4 regions of the Solibacillus sp. FSL K6-4121 genome follow, and region 1 is predicted to be linked to each of the others. Evidence: riboswitches for the same ligand, from Rfam matches in the RefSeq annotation. Region 1 holds a riboswitch; each other region holds the start of a gene.
The links. A riboswitch is a leader RNA that binds a small molecule or an ion and turns the genes downstream of it on or off. The one in region 1 is predicted to bind cobalamin.
Positions count from the first base shown of each region.

Region 1 (6,304 bases):
TATTGCTATTCCAAAGTCGGTGAAAAAGATAGGCGGGAATATTGTGAGCGGCAATAGGATCAAAACCTATTCATTGCCGCCGTCATTTAAAAAACCTGAAAGTAAAAAAGTCGGAAATTTTCTTTATGTAAAGTTTACGCATAATGGAAAACCGGAAATACGTGTTACAGGGCATACATTTAAAAAAGCGCAAACAAAGATTATTGTTCCAAATCAAATTGATGGTCTACCTGTGACAGAAATTGACGACTATGCATTTGCCTATAGTAGTAGCTTGCTAGGTCATGAGTTTGACTTTTCAAGACCATTTATTAAAGAAGTCGTACTTCCGAATACGGTTCGTGTCATTGGAGACCATGCCTTATCAGGTGTATATTATGACAATAACAATCGTGATTTTACATTACCACGTGATTTAGAGGTAATTGGAGATTATGCATTTAAGGGTAACTACATCACGAATAAGGGAAATAGTTTAAAACTGCCGGCAAAACTGAAAAGTATTGGGAAAGGGGCTTTTCATCAGAATAGATTAGAGGCTGTTACCATACCATCTACGGTTACATCAATAGGAAAGTATGCGTTTGAATACAATATTCTAAAGAACGTAACAATTGGCGACAATGTAAAAAATCTTGAGGCAGGTGTATTCAGAGGCAATCAGATTTCAAACCTGAAATTACCGAAACAGTTGAATTCAATTGGAGCTGAGGCTTTTGCTCATAATGAGCTTCGAAAATTAATTTTGCCTTCTACTGTCAAATCAATCGGGGATTTTGCTTTTATGTATAATCGGCTAGAAGAAGCAACACTGCCAACTTCTCTCCATACAATTGGTGATGGTACATTTGCGAACAATAAGCTAACTGTCTTAAAGGTACCGGGTGAAGTGAAGAACCTGCCCTTCAACGTAGTGATTGATAATCCGCTACAGGCTATCGTACTACAAGGATCTGCTACGAAAATTTTGTCGTATACGGCGACAAGTAGAAATTACCGAACTGATTACTATAAAGTGATGGAAAAAGTAGATCAATTATATACGGATAAGAATTTTACAGAAATTTGGTCGAATTGGGATACGGTCATTACTAAACCTACGACGTTATATGTGACTTGGAAGGGACAAGAGCGGGTTGTTTATGAAGGTGAAGCTGAGGCACCGGTTAATGACGAAAAAGAAAAAGACGATCCAAAAATCGAACAACCAGCAACGGATCAGCCTGCTCAATCAAGTCGTTCATTTTCAGATACAGAAAATTACTGGGCGAAGGATACAATTGCCGATTTTGTAGCAAAAGGAATTATTTCCGGATATCCCGACGGTACATTCCGCCCAAATGACCCGATGCAACGTAAGCATGTGGCAAGTATTTTAGAGAAGGTGTATGAATTAAAATCAAAATCAGCACCAGTGGATTTTAAAGATGTAACTGCGAATCATCCAAACTATGCGGCCATTTCCAAGCTGCAACAGGCGGGGGTTATTCACGGTGCAGATGGTTTATTTCGACCAAATGATACACTGACACGCGGTCAAATGGCAAAAATTTTGGTGCTTGCATCAAACTTTACGCCAGGTGGGCAAAAAACATTCCCTGACGTTCCACGTACCTACTGGGCGTATGACTATATTGCTGCACTTGCAGATCTTAATATTGTGGGGGGAAGTAACGGCCAATTTAATCCGAACGGCGCTGTTACACGCGGTCAATTTGTTGGGATGCTAGATAAGGCTTTGAAAGTAATGGAAAAATAAACAATTAGATATAAAAAGAAATCAGTCGTATTACGGCTGATTTTTGCTTTAAAAAATAAAATAATCAACGCCGCCTTGCAATAGCAAAAGCGGCAATAGAAAATTGATTATAAATTCCTCTAAATTACAAACCGACTAATTTCATTAATTTTTTATAACGTTTATCCCCAAGCACTTTGTGGATTTTCTTTTGAACTTCTTTTGGAATCCCGGTAATTGCCCAGCTAATATTTGCATGCTTCAAGACTTTCTGCAGCTTCTGTACTTCTTCAATCGTCAAATCAAGCCCTTGCTGTTTTGCAAAATTCTGCAGCTGGCGGTCATTCATTCTCTTAAGATTTTCAAACCATTGTAACATTTGGATAGTCATCATCCTTTCAAGTTTATTTCCTTTACATGAACCAAAAAGTCTATTATACTAACATGATGTAAATCGTAATGATTTTGAATTAGAAAGAAGCGAATGATATGAAAAAAATACTAATTGAATTGAAGGATGTTTCATTTCAATATGAATACACACAAGCATTGAAAAATATTTCTTTACGTGTTCATGAGGGCGACTTTTTGGCGTTAATGGGGCAAAATGGCTCTGGAAAATCGACACTTTTAAAATTAATTTTAGGTTTATTGAAGCCAATGTCTGGAGAAATTAAATTATTTGGCGAACAAGCGAACCATTTTAAACACCGCGAATGGATTGGCTATGTGTCGCAAAAGTCCAATGCCTTTAATTCCGGTTTCCCTGCAACCGTTGAAGAAGTTGTTAAAAGCGGTTTGGTTCAAAAAGTTGGATTATTTAAACGCTATCCAAAAGATGCAGACATTTTAGTAAAAGGTGCTTTAAAGGATGTCGGTATGGAAAAATATTTGAAGCGTAATATTGGGCAGCTTTCCGGTGGCCAACAGCAGCGCGTCTTTATCGCACGTGCTTTAGTGTCAGACCCTAAGCTCCTTATTTTAGATGAACCTACAGTAGGAATTGACCGCGAAAATGTGCAGGCATTCTATGATATGCTTGCACACTTGAATAAGCATCACAATATGACGATGATTTTAGTTACGCATGATGTTGATACAGTTTCGGATCGTGTCAGTCATGTAGCATGCCTAAATCAATCGATCCATTTCCACGGATATAAAAATGATTTTGATACAATTTCGGAAGAACAGATCGCTAGCTGGAATGGTCACTCTGTTCGAAAGATTCATTAAGGAGTAGACCGCCATTATGATAGAAGCAATATTAAACTATGAATTTTTACAAAATGCCTTTTTCTCGGGATTGATTATTGGCGTGATTGCACCACTTCTTGGTGTATTCATCGTTGTTCGTCGATTGTCATTAATAGCAGATGCATTATCGCATGTAACACTTGCCGGTATTGCCGGAAGTCTTTACTTAAGTCAGTCATTTGCAGGGCTAGCATTGCTAAACCCTATTTATCTAGGTATTGTGGCATCTGTAAGTGGCTCGATATTGATTGAGCGTTTACGTCGACTGTATAAACATTATGAAGAACTTGCAATTCCGATTATTATGTCAGGTGGTATCGGAATTAGCGCGATTTTAATTTCATTGGCAAGTGGCTTTAATACAGATCTGATGAGTTATTTATTCGGCTCAGTTTCCGCTGTATCGCGCCAGGATTTGTATGTAGTGATGGCGATTGCAGTCGTTGTCGTATTATTTTTAGTGCTGTTTTTTAAAGAGCTCTTTGTTTTATCGTTTGACGAAGAATATGCTAAAGCGAGTGGCTTACCTGCAAAGTGGATTCATCTGTTGTTTATGGTTGTCGTCGCATTAGTCATTGCCGCAAGTATGCGTATCGTAGGAATTCTACTTGTCTCAAGCCTAATGACATTACCGGTAGCTGCTGCAATGCGGTTGGCCCGTGGATTTAAAGAAGCCATTATTTTGGCCATTGTATTTGGAGAACTGGCAGTAATTATTGGATTGATTTCTGCATTTTACTTAAACTTAGCACCTGGTGGAACAATTGTTGTCACATCGATCATTATTTTATTGTTAGTTATATTTATTAAAAAAGTTGTGCTAAAAGTATCGATTAAATCGAAAGGGGAAGAAGTACTGTGAATGCAACGCGCGCGTGGGAAATATTAAAGGAAAACGGCTATAAAAAGACCGATAAACGAGAATTGATTTTGGATATGTTTGCAGCTACGGATAAATATTTGACTGCCCGTGATTTGCTGTCAGTATTGAAAAAGGATTTCCCTGGGATGAGCTTCGATACAATCTATCGCAACTTAGCAACTTTTGTTGAGCTTGATATTTTGGAAGAAACGGAATTAAACGGTGAGCGCAACTTCCGCATGCATTGTGAGTCAGACCACCATCATCATCATTTTATTTGCCGTGATTGCGGTAAAGTAAAAGAGCTGTCCGTCTGTCCAATGGAAATGCTTGGTGAAAAGTTGCCGGGGTATGCTGTAGAAGCGCATAAATTTGAGATTTACGGCAAATGTCCTGAATGTTTATAAAATTTAGTTTGCATAAAATTTTTTATATGCTAAAGTGATAAAGACAAATTGAATAGATTTGCAGGAAAAAGATGCATGATGCATAAATGGGAATTCGGTGTAAATCCGAAGCTATATCCGTAACTGTAAGCGTTGATGAAAATAAGTGTAATACCACTGCTAATATAGCGGGAAGGTACTTGTGAGTAAAGTGAAACGCAGAGCCAGGAGACCAATCTTTTTCTTATCGTAACATCCCTCTTCGGAATTAAAGAGAATGTACGGCAATCATTGATCGAATGAGCGTTTTGCACCCTTTTATTGATTTTTGAAGCCATCCATTTTCTTATGGGTGGCTTTTTTTCGTTCACTCAATAATTGCGAGGAGGTACTACTTGAAGTGAGGAGAACTTTATGAAAAAGGATATTCGTTATTCCTGCTATCCGTTTATGCGGGAAAAATCAAGCTGTGTGGACTACGAGATTCGGACCGATTCTTTAACAACGCGAATCGGCGTAGTATTTCCAACATTAGTTGATGATGTATTAGGTCAGATTGTGCTTGAAGATTTAAAGAAGATTCAACCATTAGCCTACCATGCCAATGGTTCGGTCCGCGGTAAATTAGCCATTACATCAGAAGATTTAAAATGGTTAAGCGATCGATACGATTTTTATGTAAGTGAAGTTGGGGAAACGATTCAGCAGTTTGTCCTGCCACAAGGAATCGAAAGTGCCGCAAGACTTCATATTTGCCGCAGCGAGGCGAAAAAGTCTTACAGAGCATTACATAAAGTAAGCGAAGAAAGAGAAGTGGATGAAATTCTGTTTGATTTTCTCGGGCTGCTTGCCAATGTATTTTTTGTCATGGCAGTCTATATGAATCAACAGCATCAGCAAGAGGAAATTCCATTTATCTCAAAATCCTATCCGACAAAAAAGAAAAAAGGGGTTACAACAAATGAAACTGAATAACAAATGGGTCGTTGCTTTAGCAGCAACGTTATTACTAGCAGCATGTGGATCTGATGAGGGAAAAACAGATAAGGACGTTAAAAATGAGGAGCAAGCTACAACCAAAAATGATGGCGCTCCTTATACAGTTGTCGATGACCGTGGTGTTGAGGTAACATTTGATGAAGTCCCGGAAACGATTATTTCACTACAGCCAAGCAATACAGAAATTTTGTTTGAACTGGGTGTTGGTGAGCAAATAATCGGTGCAACAGACTTTGATACATATCCGGAAGCAGCACAAAAAATTGAACGAGTTTCGACTTCTACGGTCATCAATGCAGAGCGAATTCTGGAGTTAGATCCGGATGTAGTTGTGGCATATACAATTGGGGAGGAAGCACAAATTGCTCAACTGGAAGATGCGGGTCTGAAAGTATTTGTTATTGCTTCTGCCACGACATTCGATGATGTTTACTCAGATATTATTCAGTTGTCAGAAGTAATGGGTATCGAAGAGAAAGGTGAAGAAGTTGTAGCCGATATTAAAGCACAAATTAAGACAGTACAAGAAAAAACAGCAACAATCGATACGAAGAAAAAAGTGTATTATGAAGTGTCCCCAGCTCCGGATCTTTGGACAACCGGCAACAGTACTTTCCAGCAAGAAATAATGGATTATGCGAATATCGAAAATATCTATGCTGATCAGACGAGTTGGATTAGTGTGACAGAAGAGGATGTTATTACTCGCAATCCTGAAATTATTATTTCACCTGCGACTTATATGGAAAATGCGGTTGAAGAAATTTTAGGACGTACAGGCTGGAATAAAATACAAGCAGTCAAGGAGCAGGCAGTTTACTTAGTGGACGGAGATATCATGTCACGTCCTGGACCGCGTATTGGTGAAGCCGTTGAAATTATGGCACAATCAGTATACCCAGAGCTGTTTAAATAGTTATAGAATAGAAGAACATGCCTTAGTTGGCATGTTTTTTTGAACTGGAAAGGAGGCATACGATTGATTTTTATAACAGGTGGTGTACGCAGCGGGAAAAGTGCTTTTGCAGAGAACTATGCGAGGCAGTTAGGCGAAAATAAGTT
Region 1 is NZ_JBBOCS010000002.1:40,700-47,003, forward strand. Features, by position in the region: gene MHH95_RS09605 (leucine-rich repeat protein) at 1-1,759, shown strand, start outside; gene MHH95_RS09610 (isopropylmalate synthase) at 1,884-2,117, opposite strand; gene MHH95_RS09615 (metal ABC transporter ATP-binding protein) at 2,228-2,974, shown strand; gene MHH95_RS09620 (metal ABC transporter permease) at 2,991-3,857, shown strand; gene MHH95_RS09625 (Fur family transcriptional regulator) at 3,854-4,264, shown strand; cobalamin riboswitch at 4,317-4,498, shown strand; gene MHH95_RS09630 (hypothetical protein) at 4,658-5,218, shown strand; gene MHH95_RS09635 (ABC transporter substrate-binding protein) at 5,205-6,158, shown strand; gene MHH95_RS09640 (bifunctional adenosylcobinamide kinase/adenosylcobinamide-phosphate guanylyltransferase) at 6,222-6,304, shown strand, end outside.

Region 2 (6,304 bases), 150 kb from region 1:
TGTAATGGATATTGACCATTTTAAGCAAGTCAATGATACTCATGGCCATGCAATTGGAGATCTAGTATTGGCTCAATTGGGGTTGATTTTAAATACTGTGGCACGAGAAAATGATACAGCTGCAAGATATGGCGGGGAAGAGTTTGTATTATTATTAGGTGAAACTGCTGAAGAAGAAGCATTTCAACTTGCCCAAAATCTAAATAAAAGGCTGGAGCAAACGATTTGGCCGACAATAGGAAGGCTGACGGTAAGTATAGGGTGTGCTACTTTTCAAGAAGACGATACCGAAATATCTATCTTTGAACATGCAGATAAGGCACTTTATGAAGCCAAGCGTAAAGGGCGTAATTGTACTATGCAATATGAAACGTGGAAGGATTTATAAAGACTGTGATTTATGGGTAACGGGTTCAGTTTATAGAGAGAAAAAGATAATGTAAATGACACTCTAATTAGCATTAATATACAGGATTTTATTCATTAACACCATTTGTGCAGCTTTACTCAAAATTCTCCGAACCTGTTGCTATAACTGACATTTAACAAAAGTGCATATAACACCGTATAAACAATTCCCCAACGAAAAGGCACAATCGCTTCTAAATGATATGCTCCCCATTAGGTAGACAGATTAAAAAATAAAATCTGTTTGTCGAATGGGGGGCATTTTTTGTCTAATAAAACATTTTCAATAGATACTAAGATTTTGGCTCTTAAATATTTAGATGAAGGTCGTTACTCGGTAAGAGAAATTTGTCGCATATTCAATGTGAATGTAAGGAACTTATATGAATGGCGAGCTAAATATCAATTTGGAGGCACAAGCGCATTACTTCGTCCTGCGAAAAATAAAATTTACCCTCAAGAGTTGAAAAGAAACGCCATTGAAGATTACTTAACAGGTAAGTATTCAAAGCACGAGATTATGACCAAATATGGAATCAGTGGTCAAAATGTATTCAACAGGTGGTTAAAAAAATATAATAGTCATAGTGATTTAAAAGACTCGAATAAAAGGGTGAGCCAAACTATGACTAAGGGAAGAAACACTACTCTAGAAGAACGAATTGAAATTGCGAAAACTTGTATAAAGAATCAAAAGGATTATAAAACAACGGCAACTCAATATAATGTGACTTACCAACAAGTTTACCAGTGGGTACGGAAGTTTGAAGTTGGTGGCGAAGAATCTCTTGAAGATCGCCGTGGGCGAATGAAATCAGCGGATGAACGTACACCAGAAGATAAATTACGGTTAAAAATCCAACAAATAGAACGTGAAAATGAAAGATTACGTGCTGAAAATTTACTTTTAAAAAAGTTAGAGGAAATCGAAAGGAGGCTTCGTTAAGTAAAATTCGTACGCAGAGTCATTATTTAGCTATTCAAGAATTAGCAGAAAAAGAAAAATTTCCGATTCTATTACTTTGTAAATTAGCTAACGTATCACGAGCAGCTTATTATAAATGGTTAAACCGCCAGCCAACATCGCAAGAATTGGAAAACAGACAGTTAGTAGCATCCATTAATCATTTATATAAACAAGTAAATGGTATTTACGGCTATCGTAGAATCACTATGACAATCAATCGTCAGCGCGAAAAAGAAGGCTTAAATAAAGTAAATAAAAAACGTATTTATCGACTGATGCAGATTTCCGATTTACAGGCAGTTATTCGATGTCGTCCAAAAAAGTACCGTAAGGTAACACCAGATTACACAGCTGAGAACGTATTAGCACGCGAATTTACGGCCAAAAAGCCAAATCAAAAATGGTGTACAGACGTAAATGAATTCCAGTATGGAAATGGTAAAAAGGCTTATTTAAGTGCGATTATTGATCTATATGACAAGTCTATTGTCAGTTACAAATTAGGACATTTAAATAATAATGATTTAGTTTTCAAGACCGTTAAACCAGCTATACGCCAGTTAAATCAAAAGGAATTTCCTATCCTACATAGTGATCGAGGATATCAATATACATCAAAAGAATTCAAGCGAATCATAGAGAAAGCAAATCTGACACACAGTATGTCGAGAGTCGGCCGCTGTATTGATAATGGACCGATAGAAGCGTTTTGGGGGACTCTAAAAGTAGAGAAGTATTATTTACATAAGTTTGAGACGTACGAAGAGTTAAAACATGCGATTGATACATATATAAAATTCTATAACAACGAACGATATCAAGAAACATTAAACGGCTTGAGTCCTAAAGAGTTCAGGTCTCAAGCCGCTTAAAGCATTTTTATTATTTCCACTGTCTACTTGACAGGGAGCAGTTCATAAATCAACGTTTGTGCCTTCTGGATGTGTTCCTATGCTTTTATTTGGAAAGATTATCACTCGTTTTTTTTAGATAATTTACTCCATAATTTCTTTATACTTAACAAGATAACAGAAAATATACTTGTTTTTAATAAAAAAATAAAAGCTGTTATCAAAATGATTGGCAACATATCTTTAAATGAGAACTTTTCTAATTCGGAGAAATCAAAGTCCTTTAAAGAAAAAAACAACATAATTAATGCAGCGATTAATACGAGCCATTTTTTTTGAAGTGGATTTGTATTATTCAAGTAAAATAATCCCCCTAGTTAATTTATATTATATAGTTTTTTACTAAGTCACTTTATTATATCAATATAATGACCGGAGAATAGATAGATAATATTAACTATATTCTAACTTTCTTAATGACCTTATTCCATAACCTCTCATATTTCCCCAATTTATTGAATCAACCCTTGCTTGGATCAACTCTTAAAGAGCCTGTTTTCGGCCAACTTCATTTGTAGAAATTATACAATATAACAACCGACAAATTGGGAAAGAATAATTAATTGAAAAGGATAGTTTATGTATAGAGAGGTGAGCAGCTAGTTTTCACGATTAGCTTCAATGAAAAAATTACAGGGTATTTATGAGTATGCTGCACAGATGACGGCTAAAGGGAAGGTTGCGACATATATCCCGGCTCTAGCTACGGCCGATCCGAATGCTTTTGCTGTTAGTTTAGTATCAATGGAAGATAAGATCGTTTTTTGGGAATGTACTCAACTTTTTACACTTCAAAGTGTAGTAAAGGTATTTAGTTTTATGGTGGCAATGAACCACCACGGGATCAAGGAAATTATGCGTTATGTTGATGTGGAACCTACAGGGGATTCCTTTGATTCTATCGTCCGTTTAGAAAGTCACAATAAGAAGCCTTTTAACCCGATGATTAATGCAGGGGCAATTACAGTAGCCTCTTTATTACCCGGGGAAACGATGTATGAAAAAGTGAAATCAGTAACTTTATTTTTAGAGAAAATAATCGGGAAGAAAGTACACATCGACAACGAAGTATATTTATCAGAATATCATGCAGCTGATTACAACCGGGCGATTGCCTATATTTTGCAGGCAAATGGCTTTTTAAAATCAGACGTAGAGGAAGCATTGCAAGTATATTTACAGCTCTGCTCAATCTCAGTTAATGTAGCAGATTTAGCGAAAATGGCTCTTTATTTTGCGACCAATGGTAAAAATAGTGCCGCTACTTGTAGTAAAGAAGTGATTCATATTGCTAAAGCATTAATGTTCACATGCGGGATGTACAATGCATCTGGGAAGTTCGCGGCATTCATTGGGTTACCAGCAAAAAGTGGTGTGTCCGGAGCGATAATTGCAGTTGTGAAAAATGGGGCAATTGAGCACTTACAAGGTCCAATTGGAATAGGGATATATGGTCCTGCAATCGATCAAGTTGGCAATAGCGTTGCTGGCATTGCCTTTTTAACACAGTTATCAAAGGAATACGACCTGTTTTGTTTATAAAGAAAAGGAACAGTCTTACATAATGAATGAGAGACTGTTCCTTATTGTTTGCAAAGGCTTCAATTATTTTTTAAAATGATTTTTCATTTGATAACAGTATTCAAAGGCTGACCAATTAATTCGTATTTTACATGTAAATAGGCATAATTAATCTCTTTATATTGTTGTGGAGATTGATTAATTAGTTGCTCAGCATATTTTTTTATACTTTCTGTAGCTTCATGCAGATTATTGAATAAAATAAATTCTTTTAGTTTGTTAATATAAAATTCGGTTGTCTTTTGAAAACAGGCAGCTGAAATTTCCTTGTAATCATTAGGTGATTGCGCTAACAATTGTTGTGTAGTGTTTTTAATGGTATTTGCGTCTGCCTCTATTTGATATATTGACATTACTTCATTCATCAATTGCTTATATTGAAGTACTTTGTTCAATTGCATATTATATTCCTCCTATAGTCCAAAAAAATAGCAACATAGTAATTTGAAGTTGTCGCTAAATGGTCGCTTCATAAAGAGACAAGGAATACAAGAGAAGTTTTCTTTTTCGCAATGAAAACCTTTGTATAATTGTCGCACTATGAGCATGAAGAATATTCACTTTCATACTCTAAACCTCCTATCCGCGTAGGTTAATGGTTTGTACTTGAAAAGGCAGGTCTCCTGGCTTATCATCAACGCTCCTCACACCTTCCCATTTTCGGCAATAGTGGTTATATTGTGAGTGGCTCCGAATCACAGTTGCGGGACAGCGACGGATTCACACCGTTCTTCCCTTTTAATTAAATGTTAAATTTAAACCTTTTCCAGTAAAATTTAGTTATTCTTAGATAGCTATTTGTAAACAATAAGGGGAGAGTAATACAAATAGCTATCCTACAATGACTAAATATAAATTTTTCATTTACCTGAATTTAAGTTAGTGAAAATAAGAGGAAGTTTTCCGCTTATATTTTGAAAGACCTCAGTTTTAGATGTAAATAAAGGGAGGTTTTCCGGTTATATATAAAAAAAGCCACTTGTTTTCCTGTTGTGAAATGCAATAAGCGGAATTCCGCCTCTTATTTTGGCTGATTTTTAGATTAATTTCCAAATAAGCGGAATTTCTCCGTTTATTGATCCCATAGCTTATCGTCTGACCTACTTTTAACAACAGTAAACCACTAATACTTAAGCGTTTAGTGATTTACTGTATTTTTGTGAAATCAGACAGATAATACTTGAGTGCGTAGTAGCTTAGCGGCTTCTACCATATTTATTAATGAAGCAATCGTCTCGGACTCATGGCGTGTTTTTAAGCCACAGTCAGGGTTAATCCAAAATTGATCTTTTGGGATAACAGCGAGACTTTCTTCTAATATAGAACTAATCTCTGAGATGCTTGGAACACGGGGACTATGAATATCATAAACGCCTAAACCGATGCCAAGTTCATATGGATGTACTTTTAAAGAATCAATTAGCTCTCCATGGCTTCTGGAAGTTTCCAATGAAATAACATCTGCATCCAGAGCGCGGATAGGAGCTATAAAATCATTGAATTCGCAATAGCACATATGGGTATGAATCTGTGTATCTACCGCCACTTTTGATGTTGCCAGCTTAAACGAATCTACCGCCCATTGTAAATATTCATCCCAATTTTCCTTGCGTAAAGGTAGTCCTTCCCGAAGTGCCGGTTCATCAATTTGGATAATTTTAATTCCTGCATCTTCTAGTGCCTTAACTTCCTGCTGAATTGCCAAACCAAGCTGGTAGGCGACTTCTTTTCTTGGAATATCATCACGAACAAATGACCAGTTTAAAATAGTTATAGGTCCAGTGAGCATGCCTTTTACATATTTTGATGTAAGCTTCTGTGCCTCAACGACCTCTTTAACAGTCATTGGATGTGTCCATTCAACATCGCCGTATATGATTGGTGGTTTAACACAACGTGAACCGTATGAAACAACCCAAGCATTTTTCGTGAAGGCAAATCCAGTTAAATGTTCTCCAAAGTATTCCACCATATCTGTCCGTTCAAATTCACCATGTACTAGTACATCCAATCCGATTTCTTCTTGAATTTGAATCCAGCGTGCAGTTTCTTCCTTTACAAAGGCTGCGTATTGAGCGTTAGTTATTTCCTTCTTCCGCCATGCCGCCCGTGTTTTCTTTACTAGCTGAGACTGAGGAAAGCTGCCGATTGTTGTAGTAGGGTAGTCAGGTAAGTTTAATGATTTCTTTTGCAGTACTTGGCGCTCTTTAAATGGAACAGTACGTGTGAAATCTGTATCCTTAATTCCTTTAACTAAATTGTTAACTTGCTCATTTTTTCGTATGGGATGTGTCGCTAAAGATTCAATCGCTTTAATACTATTTGCGACGATACCTTCTTTAACCCACGTTCCATGCTGAATATAATTTGTTAAATGCGCAATTTCGCGGATTTTTTCGTCAGCAAAAGCAAGGGCATCATATAATTCAGACGGAAG
Region 2 is NZ_JBBOCS010000002.1:194,633-200,936, forward strand. Features, by position in the region: gene MHH95_RS10435 (sensor domain-containing diguanylate cyclase) at 1-388, shown strand, start outside; one part of gene MHH95_RS10440 (IS3 family transposase) at 674-1,313, shown strand; one part of gene MHH95_RS10440 (IS3 family transposase) at 1,313-2,247, shown strand; gene MHH95_RS10445 (hypothetical protein) at 2,349-2,585, opposite strand; gene glsA (glutaminase A) at 2,908-3,828, shown strand; gene MHH95_RS10455 (hypothetical protein) at 3,912-4,268, opposite strand; cobalamin riboswitch at 4,464-4,647, opposite strand; gene metE (5-methyltetrahydropteroyltriglutamate--homocysteine S-methyltransferase) at 5,033-6,304, opposite strand, start outside.
Region 2: it holds a riboswitch for cobalamin, as region 1 does, so the genes downstream of both, MHH95_RS10455 (hypothetical protein) here and MHH95_RS09630 (hypothetical protein) in region 1, are expected to answer to the same signal.

Region 3 (6,304 bases), on a different contig from region 1:
TTAATAGTCCCGATATGCGGCTTATCTTCGCGTAAATAAGCTTTTGTGACATCTACACCATTTCCTACCCCTGCTGTTACCATAACACTAATTTCAACATTATCTTTTGAAAAATGCTGAATGGAAGCACACTTCGTTTTCACAGCTGTTAACATAACGACCGTATTTGTTGGTGAAAAGTGATTGTGTTGTAAAAATTGCTCTGTTTCTTCTTTTACATTGTATATATCATATTCCGGAGCAATCGCCCGGTTTAAAAATGTATCATACCAGCCTATTCCCGCATTATGTACTGCCGAAGAAATAACTTTTAATGGGGATGGAGAAATATACTTAACATACTCATCTGTTATTTTGAAATTATTTTTATTTATAGTCGATTGTTTTTGTTCTAATTCATTTGTTGGCATCATTGTTATTTGTGGCTTTGGTAGTTCAGGATGTGGATACGTCACCACACGCGCCTGGTAGACATCGGCAATTTGATCTTGCATGATGACTTCATGTGGCTCACCAAAAGCTCGTATTTCCCCATTTTCAATTAAAAGCAGTTCATCACAATATAGCGACGCCAAATTAATATCATGAAAAATTGATACAACCGTTAATCCATTAAGTTCGACTTGCATTCGAATCATATCTAAAATTTGCTTCTGGTGAGCAATGTCCAAATGATTTGTCGGCTCATCCAAAAGAAGCAGCTCCGAATCCTGAGCTAGTGCCTGTGCAATAAATACACGCTGTTGCTCACCACCTGAAAGAAACTCCAGATGTCGATTTCTATAATGCGAAACCCCGGTGCTTTCCATTGCACGATTTACAAGGTTTTCATCTTCCTCTGACCATGTGGAAAAAAAGCCCCTTTGATGTGGATATCTGCCCAGTGAAACAGCGTCATATACACTGTTCGTAAATACACTGGCGTTTAATTGAGGAAGAACAGCCATCTTTTTTGCCAATTGTTTATTATCGTAGCTATTAATCGGGCGATCTTCAATCAGGATTTCCCCCCGTGTAGGTTTTAAAACGCCACTGATCATTTTTAATAATGTCGATTTTCCACTACCGTTTGGACCAAGAATCCCGAGGATTTTACCTTTTTCCACGTGAAACGTCATATTTTTCACAATCTGTTTTCCGTCATAACCACCTGACAATTCGTTCACTTTTAACACTATGCAACAACCTTTCTACGTTGCTTAAAGAAAATATAGGCAAATACCGGTGCACCAATAAACGAAGTAATTACGCCAATTGGGAGTTCTACAGGTGAGATGATGGTCCGTGATACTAAGTCGCAAATGACGAGTAGACTCGCACCGTTTAAAAAGGATAATGTCAGTAAATGTCGATGATCGGCTCCAACTAATAGACGAATCATGTGCGGTACAACTAAACCGACAAAACCAATCGTACCGGATGCTGCTACAGCAGACCCTGTTAAAATGGAGCCACCTGCTAAAATCATATATTTACTGCGCTTCACATTTACCCCTAAGTATTGAGCACGTTCCTCTCCGTATATCATTGCATTCAGTTCACGGCGATTGAACCATATAATACTCGTACCGATAATCATGAATGGTAAAATCATATTTACATATGACCAGCCGCGCATCGATACACTCCCAAGCAGCCAACCAATAATCGCTCTAAGCTCTTCCCCCGTTAAAGCAACCATTAATGAGATACATGAACCTAAAAACGAGCTAAATATAATTCCTGTTAAAATTAACGTTTCCATTTTCATTGAACGATCCACAAGTCGGGCAAATGATAATACAATGACCATTGTACATGCGGCACCTGCCATGCTGAATACTGGTAATGTAAATGCCCCAAGAAACGGAATCGAGATACCTAAAAAAATTGTCATAACGGCTCCGACTGATGCACCTGATGAAATCCCTAACGTATAAGGATCGGCCAAAGGGTTTTTTAATAGCCCCTGGAAAGCCGCCCCTGCAATCGCCAGTGATGCACCAACGATTGCGGCTAAAATTACCCGTGGCATTCGAATTTTCCACAGTATACTGTAAGCTATCGGATCTGTCGTTTTATCCCATAATGTCGAAAGGGGGATATTAACCGTTCCAAATGATACTCCGATCCACAAGCTACAAAGAAGCAATGCAATGGAAGTAACATAAGCATATATATATTTTCTATTCTTTAAATACATCTGGATAAATTGCCTCACCTAGTGATTCAATACCTTCTACAATACGTGGACCTTGGCGACTCGTCGTATCCCCATCTACGACATGAACATTGCCATTTTTAATTGCATCCATTTCGTTATAGGCAGAGTTATTTACGATGCTTTCATAGTCGTTTTCATATGTTACGATCACTTCGTCCGGATTACTGTCAACAAATTGCTCAGAGCTATACATCGGCCACCCAAGCTCTTGTACTGCATTTTCTACATTTAATACTTCTAGCATTTCATTAATAAATGTCTCCTGTCCCGCTGCATATAAGTCCGGCTCTGTGCCCACTACGATAAACACAGATTTCTCTTCTAAATCAGCCACTTTAACTTCAATGTCTTGAATTCCTTTTTGTATGGATGCAATCATCTCTGTTGCCTCAGCGGTTTTCCCTGTTAATTGCCCAATTTGTTCAATAGTCGTATATGTTTCTTCAAATGTTGTAGTATTTTTCACTACAAATACAGGAATGCCAACTGATTCAAGTTGCGCAATACCTTCTTCGTTAAAGCTATAAAGACCTGATTCATGAGCTACTACTAGATCTGGCTGCAATGCAATCAATTGTTCCAAGTTAAATTCCATCCCACCAACTTTTTCTTTTGTCTGAACTTCTTCCGGGTAATTATCATTGTCAGATACCCCAATAATTTGTTCATTTAAGCCTAAGCCAAATAATATTTCTGTATTGGATGGAATAAGGGAAATAATGCGTTCAGGAGCTTTTTCCACTGTCACTTCTTTGTTTAAAGCATCCGTTACCGTTATAGGGAACTGTGCTTGTTCCTCAACAGTTTCTATCGATTGTTGAGCTGTATCTTTTTCTACTGCTGTTTCTTCAACCCCACACCCTGCAAGGAGCATAATGGAGATAATTCCTGTTGAAGAAAGTCGTTGCCAAGTTTTCATATGTAATTAATTCCTCCTAAAATTGTTCTAACCTGTAATTTTAAACAAAAATAAAAAGCCTCCTACAAACTAGGAAGCTTTATGAAAGCAAATAAATTCAAATAAAAAATTCATTTACCACATCCTATCCGCGTAGGCATTAATCGGGCATTATAAAGGCAGGTCTCCTGGCTTATGCATTAACGTTTATGAGCTGCCTTCCCGAAAATTTCAGTGGCATATAGCTCAAAACTAGCAATTACAGTGGCGGGACCGCATCGGATTTGAACCGATTTCCCTTTTACTTCTTACTTTAATTAGATATAGTAAGAACCTTTATAGTACATATTTAATTAATAATATTATTATAGCGGATATTTCATTAATTGTATGCAAAATTACCAAAGTTTCAGATAATTTGTTTATAATTCAGTTTCTGCGTATTAAATAACAGTTCATTCTTTTGTTTTTAAATTGTTTTCAATTGCTGTCTCTGCTAAACGCTTAATTGTAATGTCATCCATTGGTGGATTGTGTAAGCCTGCACGTACATCACGGTAATAGCGTTGAAGTGGGTTGGAACGTTGAAGGCTCTTTGCGCCAACTAAACGCATCGCTTTATCAACGACTTCAATCGCTGTATTTGTCACAACATGTTTAGCAATATTGATTTCGTTAACTAAGGTCGCCTTCTTCGTCGGGTCATTATACAGTCTTGCTACTCCATAAATAGTAAAACGAGCTTTTGTTAATGCTAAATCCATTTCTCCGATGAGCGTTTGAACATTCGGCAATTGTGCAATGGTCCCTTGAATACTATTTGGTGAATGGCTATTCGCAAAATCAACCGCATAATCACGTGCTGCCTGTGCAATCCCTAAATAAGTCGCTGGGATAAGCAGTAACCAGCCGTTCAACTTAAAGCCTGTTGTATAGTTTGGGATTTCCACTAAGTTCGTCTGATCAATACGTACATTGACGAGCACTAAATCATCGCTTCCCGTACCGCGCATTGATGCCACATCCCACGTGTTTTCGACCGATACTCCTTCAGCTGTTTTCGGAACAAGGAAAAACCCTAACTGATCCTCATCTTCAATCCATGCAGATACTAAAAAATAATCGAGATCCGGTGCACCGCTCGTATAGTTTTTACGCCCGTTAATTATATAATGTTCGCCATCACGTTTTGCGGAAGTCGCCGGACGCCCACCACGCACTGGACTTCCCATCGCAAACTCACTTACTGCACGATTTACTGTCGCACCATTTGCAATTTCTCCACCAAACCAATCAAGCTTTTGAGGATTCCAGTAACGGTTTTCAAAAATCTCGCCTACATTTTGAATTGTCCACGAAGCTGCCAACCCCGTACTTCCGCAATAGCTTGCCAACGTTTCATGTAGTAAAAGCGCATCATATACGGTGAAGCCATCTCCTCCGTATTCCTTTGGCAACGTTATTTTTGTATAGCCAATTTCGCGTAGCTTTTGGAAATTTTCAAATGGAAATGTCGCTTGCTCATCTGTTTGTTGAGCCAATTGTTTTATACTCTCTGAAATTGTTTCGAGCTTTTCCAACCATTGTCGCTGCTCGTCCGTTTCAATAAATAATTCCTTGCTCATGAAAAGCACCACCCTCGTCTGTTGTCTTACGTAGTTATTTCATCAAATTAATAGTACGTTTCAGAAATTTACAAGTCAATAGATATCCCTAGTTTCTTTGTAGGGATTTATTCACTTAATAAATAAGGGGGTAATTTCCAATTTAAAGTGGAACGGTGGCGGGAGAAAGGAGAACCTTTACAACAAAAGGTAGAAAGGCTCAGTTAAAAAGTAGAAACATCGCATTTCGAAAAAAAACACCCTATTTTCCGTTAATAGAAAATAGAGTGTCGTGAAATTTTGGATTACATTTTCTCAGGTGCACTTACGCCGATTAATTTCAACGCATTTGCCAATGTTGTTTTTACTGCTGTAATTAACGCTAAACGAGCTTGAGTTAGCTCTTTATTGTCTTGATTTAATACTTTTTCTGCATTGTAGAAGCTGTGGAATGCTGCTGATAAGTCTTGGATATAGTTTGCGATACGGTGCGGTGTGCGGTGTTTCGCTGCATCTGCCACGATTTGCGGGAATGCACCAACCTTTTTCAGAACATCTTCTTCTTTTTCTGCTACTAGTAAGTTTAGGTTTTCCAATGATGCCTCAAAACCTTGCTCGCTTGCTGCACGTAAAATAGATGAAATACGTGCATGCGCATACTGTGCATAATACACTGGGTTTTCATTTGATTGTGATACTGCTAAATCTAGGTCGAAGTCCATGTGTGAATCCCCTGCAGTTTTTACAAAGAAATAACGTACTGCATCAAGACCTACTTCTTCCACTAACTCACGCATTGTAACAGCATTACCTGTACGTTTACTCATTTTAAATTTCTCACCGTTTTTGTAAAGCTGAACCATTTGAATTACTTCCACTTCCAATGTTTCACGCTCATAGCCAAGTGCTTCAATCGCTGCTTTCATACGTGGGATATAACCGTGGTGATCGGCACCCCAAATATTGATTAATTTATCAAATCCGCGACGTAATTTATCTTCATGGTAAGCAATATCTGGTGTTAAATATGTGAATGAACCATCGTTTTTAATTAATACGCGGTCTTTGTCATCGCCAAATGTAGTTGAACGGAACCAAGTTGCTCCATCTTCATCAAATACATGTCCATTTGATTTTAGTTTCTCTAATGCAACATCGATTTTGCCGTTTTCATATAATGAAGTTTCAGAATACCAAACGTCAAATTCAACACGGAAGTTTTTAAGATCGTTTTGTAGTTTTGCTAATTCTAATTTTAAACCGTGCTCACGGAAAAATTTGAAGCGTTCTTCTTCTGTTTTGTCCAAAATTGAAGCACCAAATTCTTCAGCTAGCTTACCTGCAATAGCGATAATGTCTGGACCGTGGTAGCCATCTTCCGGCATTTCGGCATCCATGCCTAATGCTTGTTTATACCGTGCCTCCAATGAGTACGCTAAATTGTTGATTTGATTACCTGCGTCATTAATGTAGTACTCACGAGATACATCAAAACCGGCAAAATCCATAACGTTACATAAAGAGTCCCCTACAGAAGCACCGCGGGCATGTCCTAAGTGTAAGTCGCCTGTTGGGTTCGCTGATACGAACTCGACTTGT
Region 3 is NZ_JBBOCS010000001.1:1,356,022-1,362,325, reverse strand. Features, by position in the region: gene MHH95_RS06945 (adenosylcobinamide amidohydrolase) at 1-1,175, opposite strand, end outside; gene MHH95_RS06940 (FecCD family ABC transporter permease) at 1,175-2,182, opposite strand; gene MHH95_RS06935 (ABC transporter substrate-binding protein) at 2,166-3,122, opposite strand; cobalamin riboswitch at 3,263-3,454, opposite strand; gene MHH95_RS06930 (acyl-CoA dehydrogenase family protein) at 3,557-4,726, opposite strand; gene argS (arginine--tRNA ligase) at 5,011-6,304, opposite strand, start outside.
Region 3: it holds a riboswitch for cobalamin, as region 1 does, so the genes downstream of both, MHH95_RS06935 (ABC transporter substrate-binding protein) here and MHH95_RS09630 (hypothetical protein) in region 1, are expected to answer to the same signal.

Region 4 (6,304 bases), 430 kb from region 1:
CAATGCGAAAATGCTTTTCAAAGTCGGGATTTGTTAAAGAGGGCTATTTACGAAAAGCCTGGGAAAATGAGGATGGCACGGTTGTAGATAGCGTGTTGTATGCAGCTATTTATGACGACTGGAAAACTGGCAAAATAACACTAGTTCAACTTGATGAGGTGCCTTATTGAAAGGAGAAATAATCAAGGTATGAAAGAGACACTGGAATCTATTGTAAAAAAAGAAGATATAAATTTAGACGTAATTAAAGTAAATGAACTGTTAGAATTCATGCTGCAAAACATAGGAAACACGGATGCTTATTTACGTGATGACTTAATTTATCGTGGGTTTTGCGATCTAATATTGGATGAAAAGCTCAAAGTGGAACAATCAATTGTGTTATTAAAAACGTGCATGGATGACGAGCACCTTTACTTAAATATTACGCACAACTGTCCTTCAGATGATGTATTTACACGGTCTTTTTCGACCCTTGTCATCGCGCTAATTTTAGGTAAAGACCGTGAAAACAGGAAATTGCCTGAAGCGCTCATTCTGGAGGCGATTCAACGTAGTGTCGATTATTTAAAGCTTGAGAAGGATTACCGGGGGTTCGTCCATGAAAAAGGCTGGGCACATACGGTTGCACATGGGAGTGACTTATTAGCTGAAGCCATTGCACATCCGCTTATGAAAGATTTACATTTGTGTCATAAAGCATTGCAAAGTTTAAAAAGCTGCCTGCACACGGACTATGCTTTTATAGACGATGAGGAAGAACGCATGCTACCGGTAATTGAAGCTTTACTAGACAAAGGATTGACAGACGAACAGTTATTAGCGTGGGTAAAAGATTTAAATGAAGTTGAAATTGATGAATGGCATACGAAATACCGGTTTGAATGGAATGTGAAGAAGTTTGAGGGCACATTATTACGGCATTTATTAAAAACAAATAAATGTGTACTTACAACCAATTGGATTATTGAGGCTTAGCAGAAGGGAGATGAAATGGTGAAACGAGTTACCCTCATTGTTGTGCCGTTCATTTTATACATAGTCGGTTTACTCGCATATTATTTTGATAAAATTAATAGTTTTGTATTTTTTATTTTATTTGTAACGGGCTTGATCATTACACTGTCAGGGTTTTATCTTTATAGGCATGACAATAGACATAAACAGATTTTCGCAGGGTGTTTTTTGGCACTATCTTTAATTTTTTTGTTTGAATATCGACTGATGTTTTATGAAAAGCATACATATTTTGTTACTTCCTATAACGAGCCTTTTGAAATTGTAGAAGATTCAGGTATACATATACTGTCAGTGGATATCTTCGAAGCGGCATATATTGATGATTTGGATTACTTAATAAAGACGCTAGAATTATCAAATGATCAAGAAGTATTGGATGCGGAAATTGTCACGAATAAAATCAGGTATAATTCGAAAAATGAAGAGTTATTAAGTTATATACGTCCAGCGGAAAGGCATTTTGAAATAATGAAGGAAAATGTTATGGCTTATCTGCCGGAAACTTCTTCAGCAATTAAGGACTTTTTAAATAGAGAAGATTTTAATGGTGACAGTGCAGGTCTTGCCACTGTATTAAGCGGACTCGCAGAAAAAGGCAGCTTCACCAATAACGTACCGATTGCCGTAACCGGTGCGATTGACGGAGAAGGGAATGTAAAGGAGATTGGCTCGATGAAAGCTAAAACTCTGATTGCCGAAAAAAGCGGCTTTTCGCATATTTTCATACCAGAGGAAAATGCAAAAGAGGCGAGAGAAGTAAAGGACATACACCAACTTAACATCGAAATTATTGAAGTGGCAACGGTTGATCGTGCTGTAATAGAAATAGAGAAGCTAAATACGTAAGTCTTTAGAGCGCTATGGTGATTTTTCCATAGCGTTCTTATATTTTAAATAAATGGATAAATTTAAAGCCAAAGTGCATGTACAATCGTTATATAGTCAAGTGAGGTGAAGGAATGGATTTTGAACGACTTGTTCATACATATAGAGCGGCAAATTGAATAAGAATCTTTTATTTAGTGAATTTCGTTTATCCTATGCATATATTGTAATTAAAGTGACTTTACAACCGTTAATATAGGGAGGATATGCCGATTAATAATAATGGAAATAAATCCAATCAACCCTCTGATTCCACAGATATTCAAATTGCTAGACTTGCATTTATTGCAGCAACCATTACTACGCTAGGAGATGGTTTAGCAGCATTGGCTGCAGGCCTTGCTCTACAAGAATTGGAAAAATCGAACAATCAAAGTACACAACCTCAATATGATCAATCAAAACAGATGGATTCTACACAAAAGCAAATTGATTATTTAATAAAGGAACTAAAAAAAATTAAAAAGATGTTAAGTTAAGAAGAAGAAAATAGTTTTAGTTCACAAAAAAAATCGAAAAGCATCATGCTAATCGATTTTTTGTGCATTATGGTAGAAGTTTTAGAGAGGATTTAACCTCTCTTTACCCACTATTATTTATTATGATGATAATGTTTTATTTCCCCGTTTTTGAATTTTACTTCAAGCTCAAAGGACTTATAGTTTTCATCGAGAGCAAATGCTTTTAGTACTTCTTTACGAACATCGTCATCACTTGTAGTTTCGTCAAATGTTAACTGTTTTAACGCATCGACAAAATTTTCGTACGCTTGATCACCTTTATACTCGATACCTTTAATTTCATCATCTATTTCTGCATAAATATTGTTTCCATCGTTCTCATATTCAACATCATATGAATTGCGATTCGCATATTCTACGTCTAAATCAAATTCAGTAAAAGCATAATTTACATCTGCGACCTTAATTCCAGTACGTTCATTTTCATTTTCCGAGTTATTAGTGGTATTTTTGTTATTCGCTGTTTCATCAACAGTACTATTATTTCCTGTAACATCCTTATTTGTCTTTGTATCATCGTTGTTACATGCGTACAATAACCCCAACAATAATGGCATTGTAAGTAATAATTTAAATAATTTCATTTTATACTCTCCTTTAAAAGTGGCTTGATAACTTAATTTAAGCCTCTAATTTTTAATAAAAGTATTCCCAAATTAAAATAAGCTATCCATTTCTACTGAAATTAGAATTTCCCTTATTGAAGGTGACAGAGCAGGACTTGCCGCTATATTAATTGGTCTTAGCGAAAACGCCAGCTTTAATAATAACGTACCGATTGACGTAACAGGTGCGATTGACGGTGAAGGAAATGTGAAGGAAATTGGCTCAATGAAAGCTAAAATTCTCATTGCTGAAAAAAGCTGTTTTTCGCATATTTTCTTACCTGTGGAAAATGAAAAAGAGGAGAAGGAAGTAAAAAAGATGAGCAGCTTAATATAAACATTATTACGGTGGCTTCTATAGAAAATGCTGTAAAGGAAATAATGAGGCTCAATAACGACTAACCGGTATCGGGAATAGTCCTATCATTTTTAAACAGACTGTGTTATTTTTATAATAATTTAATAATTTGCAATTGATTAAGTGCTTACAGATTTTTGTAAGGTAAAAGGGAAATTAGTGAAAGACTAATGCAGCCCCCGCTACTGTAATAGCTGATGAACTCACAACAAATCACTGTCGGAATGATGGGAAGATGTGAAAGTAAAAGGAAGCTTAAGCCAGGAAACCTGCTTATTCAAACGATACTTACTTTTCGGAGGGAAAAGTATAGGCGAAACTAGTCATTGTTTTTGTGTATTTAAACACTATCCTATAATTAATTTCACATGCCTGTACCTCTTTTTCGATAAGAGGTACAGGCATTTTTAATTTTATTTGGAGATATTTACAGTAAGGAGGAAATTTAAGTGCAGGCAATTATGATTCAAGGTACAGCATCCGATGTGGGGAAAAGTGTACTATGTACAGCACTTTGCCGCATTTTTGCAAATGACGGTTATCGTGTGGCTCCATTTAAATCACAAAATATGGCACTTAATTCGTATATTACAAAAGACGGTGGAGAAATCGGGCGTGCACAGGGGGTTCAGGCAGAAGCCGCAAAAATTGACGCAACAACGGATATGAACCCGATTTTACTTAAGCCTAAAGGGGAAATGGTATCGGAAGTGATTCTCCACGGTAAACATTATGCCAATATAGATGCGCTTAGTTATCGTGAAAATATTGTTGAAGCAGTGATGCCTGAAGTTCGTTCATCACTTGCCAGTTTGTCGGAGAGCTATGATGTTCTTGTTTTGGAAGGTGCGGGAAGTCCGGCGGAAATTAACTTAAAGAACCGGGATATTGCCAATATGCGGATGGCCCATGAAACTGATGCTGCTGTAATTTTAGTTGCCGATATTGACCGGGGTGGTGTATTTGCTTCAATTGTCGGGACGTTAATGTTATTAGATGATACGGAAAGGTCCCGTGTCAAAGGAATTGTTATTAATAAGTTTCGAGGTATGAAAGAATTGCTTAATGATGGGATCGAGTGGCTGGAGGATTATACAGGTATTCCTGTGCTTGGCGTAATTCCATACTTTGATGTTCAAATTGAAGCAGAAGATTCGCTCGCTTTATCCAGCCTGCGTTTTAAAAAACCGCAGCACCATGAATTTGCGATTGACGTCGCAGTTATCCGGTTTCCGCACATTTCGAATTTTACCGACATAGATCCGCTTATTGAAGAGCCGGATGTAGGTGTGCGCTTTGTTACGGCACTTAATGATTTGAAAAATCCGGATGTCGTGATTTTACCGGGGACGAAAAATACGGTGGAAGATTTTTTATGGCTTCAGCAAACCGGGTTAATGCAAGGGATTTTACAGTTAGCGCATCAAAATGTCCGCATTATCGGTATTTGTGGGGGTTACCAGATGCTAGGTGAAATTATCCGTGATGAGCAGGCGGTTGAAAGCACGGGAGGCACATATTTAACTTTAGGTTTGCTGCCGATTGAAACAACATTTATTAATAGTAAGCAAACAGTGCAAGTTTCCGGAAGGAGCTGTACAGGTCATGAGATTGAAGGGTATGAAATTCATTTAGGGCGCAGTGTAGCAACAAAACCGTTGAAGCCTTTCATTCAATTTTATGACGGCCGGACAGATGGTGTCTTTACGGAGCAAGTATTTGGTACATATGTTCACGGGATTTTCCAAAACCGTCCGTTCACTCGCGATTATTTTAATACAATCCGTAGGCAAAAAGGGATGGAGCCTATTTTAGGTGATGTTTTATCCGATTTTGAACGCCGCGAACAAGCGTATGAAATGCTGGATCACCATGTTCGTTCTCACTTAAATATGGAGAGGATTTATTCGTTTATTTCGGAAAGTAAGATTGAAACGAAGTGAATGGATAGGTAGATATTTATAAAAAAGGGGAATGGACACGATGTATTTTATTATTTGTGTAATCGCAGTGCTCATCGATTGCATTGTAGGGGATCCAAAAAAGTGGACGCATCCTGTCATTTATATTGGCAACGTGATTTCGTTTTTTGAGAGGAAATGGAATAGCGGGAGTGACAATAGAAGACGGATCAATGGCTATCTAACAGTTTTTCTCACGGTAAGTATTACAACGGGCTCTGTTTTTTTTATTGTCATTCTTGCACTGAAAGTACATCTTCTTATTTGGCTAGTAGTCGAAATCTTTTTGATTAGTTTAGCACTAGCCCAGAAATCATTAAAAGAAGCGGCGATGCTCGTTTACGATTCTTTGGAAGCGAATGATTTATCCGAAGCAAGGAAATATTTAAGTTGGATTGTGGGCCGTGATACGAATCATTTGGATGAAACTGAAATTGTAAGAGGTGTCATTGAAACCGTCTCGGAAAATACGAGTGACGGCGTGACGGCTCCGCTTATGTATGCGCTATGTTTCGGGGCAACCGGTGCATGGTGCTATAAAGCTATTAATACGTTGGACTCGATGATCGGCTATAAAAATGAACGGTATGCAGATTTCGGATTTGCTGCAGCAACATTGGATGATGTTGCGAATTATGTGCCTAGCAGAATTTCCGGGTGGTTCCTTATAATATTTACAAAATGTGATACGGCACAACCACTCAAACAACGCTATAAAAACTGGCTAAAAGAAGCTAAAAAACATCCAAGCCCGAATAGCGGATATTTGGAGGCCGCTACAGCCGTTCAGTTAGGAATCCGTTTAGGCGGGTTTAATCGTTATGATGGGATGGAATCATTTCGTGCTTATATGGGTGAACCGGACAATACGATGCAGAAAAAACATATAAAAAAATCGATCCAGCACATGTATGTTTGTACTTGGTGTGTTGTGATAACAGGAGGAATATTGTA
Region 4 is NZ_JBBOCS010000002.1:471,001-477,304, forward strand. Features, by position in the region: gene MHH95_RS11800 (GNAT family N-acetyltransferase) at 1-170, shown strand, start outside; gene MHH95_RS11805 (DUF2785 domain-containing protein) at 190-978, shown strand; gene MHH95_RS11810 (S16 family serine protease) at 997-1,866, shown strand; gene MHH95_RS11815 (translation initiation factor 2) at 2,112-2,384, shown strand; gene MHH95_RS11820 (YusW family protein) at 2,498-3,010, opposite strand; gene MHH95_RS11825 (S16 family serine protease) at 3,162-3,368, shown strand; cobalamin riboswitch at 3,494-3,680, shown strand; gene MHH95_RS11830 (cobyric acid synthase) at 3,839-5,332, shown strand; gene cbiB (adenosylcobinamide-phosphate synthase CbiB) at 5,373-6,304, shown strand, end outside; gene MHH95_RS11840 (pyridoxal phosphate-dependent aminotransferase) at 6,304-6,304, shown strand, end outside.
Region 4: it holds a riboswitch for cobalamin, as region 1 does, so the genes downstream of both, MHH95_RS11830 (cobyric acid synthase) here and MHH95_RS09630 (hypothetical protein) in region 1, are expected to answer to the same signal.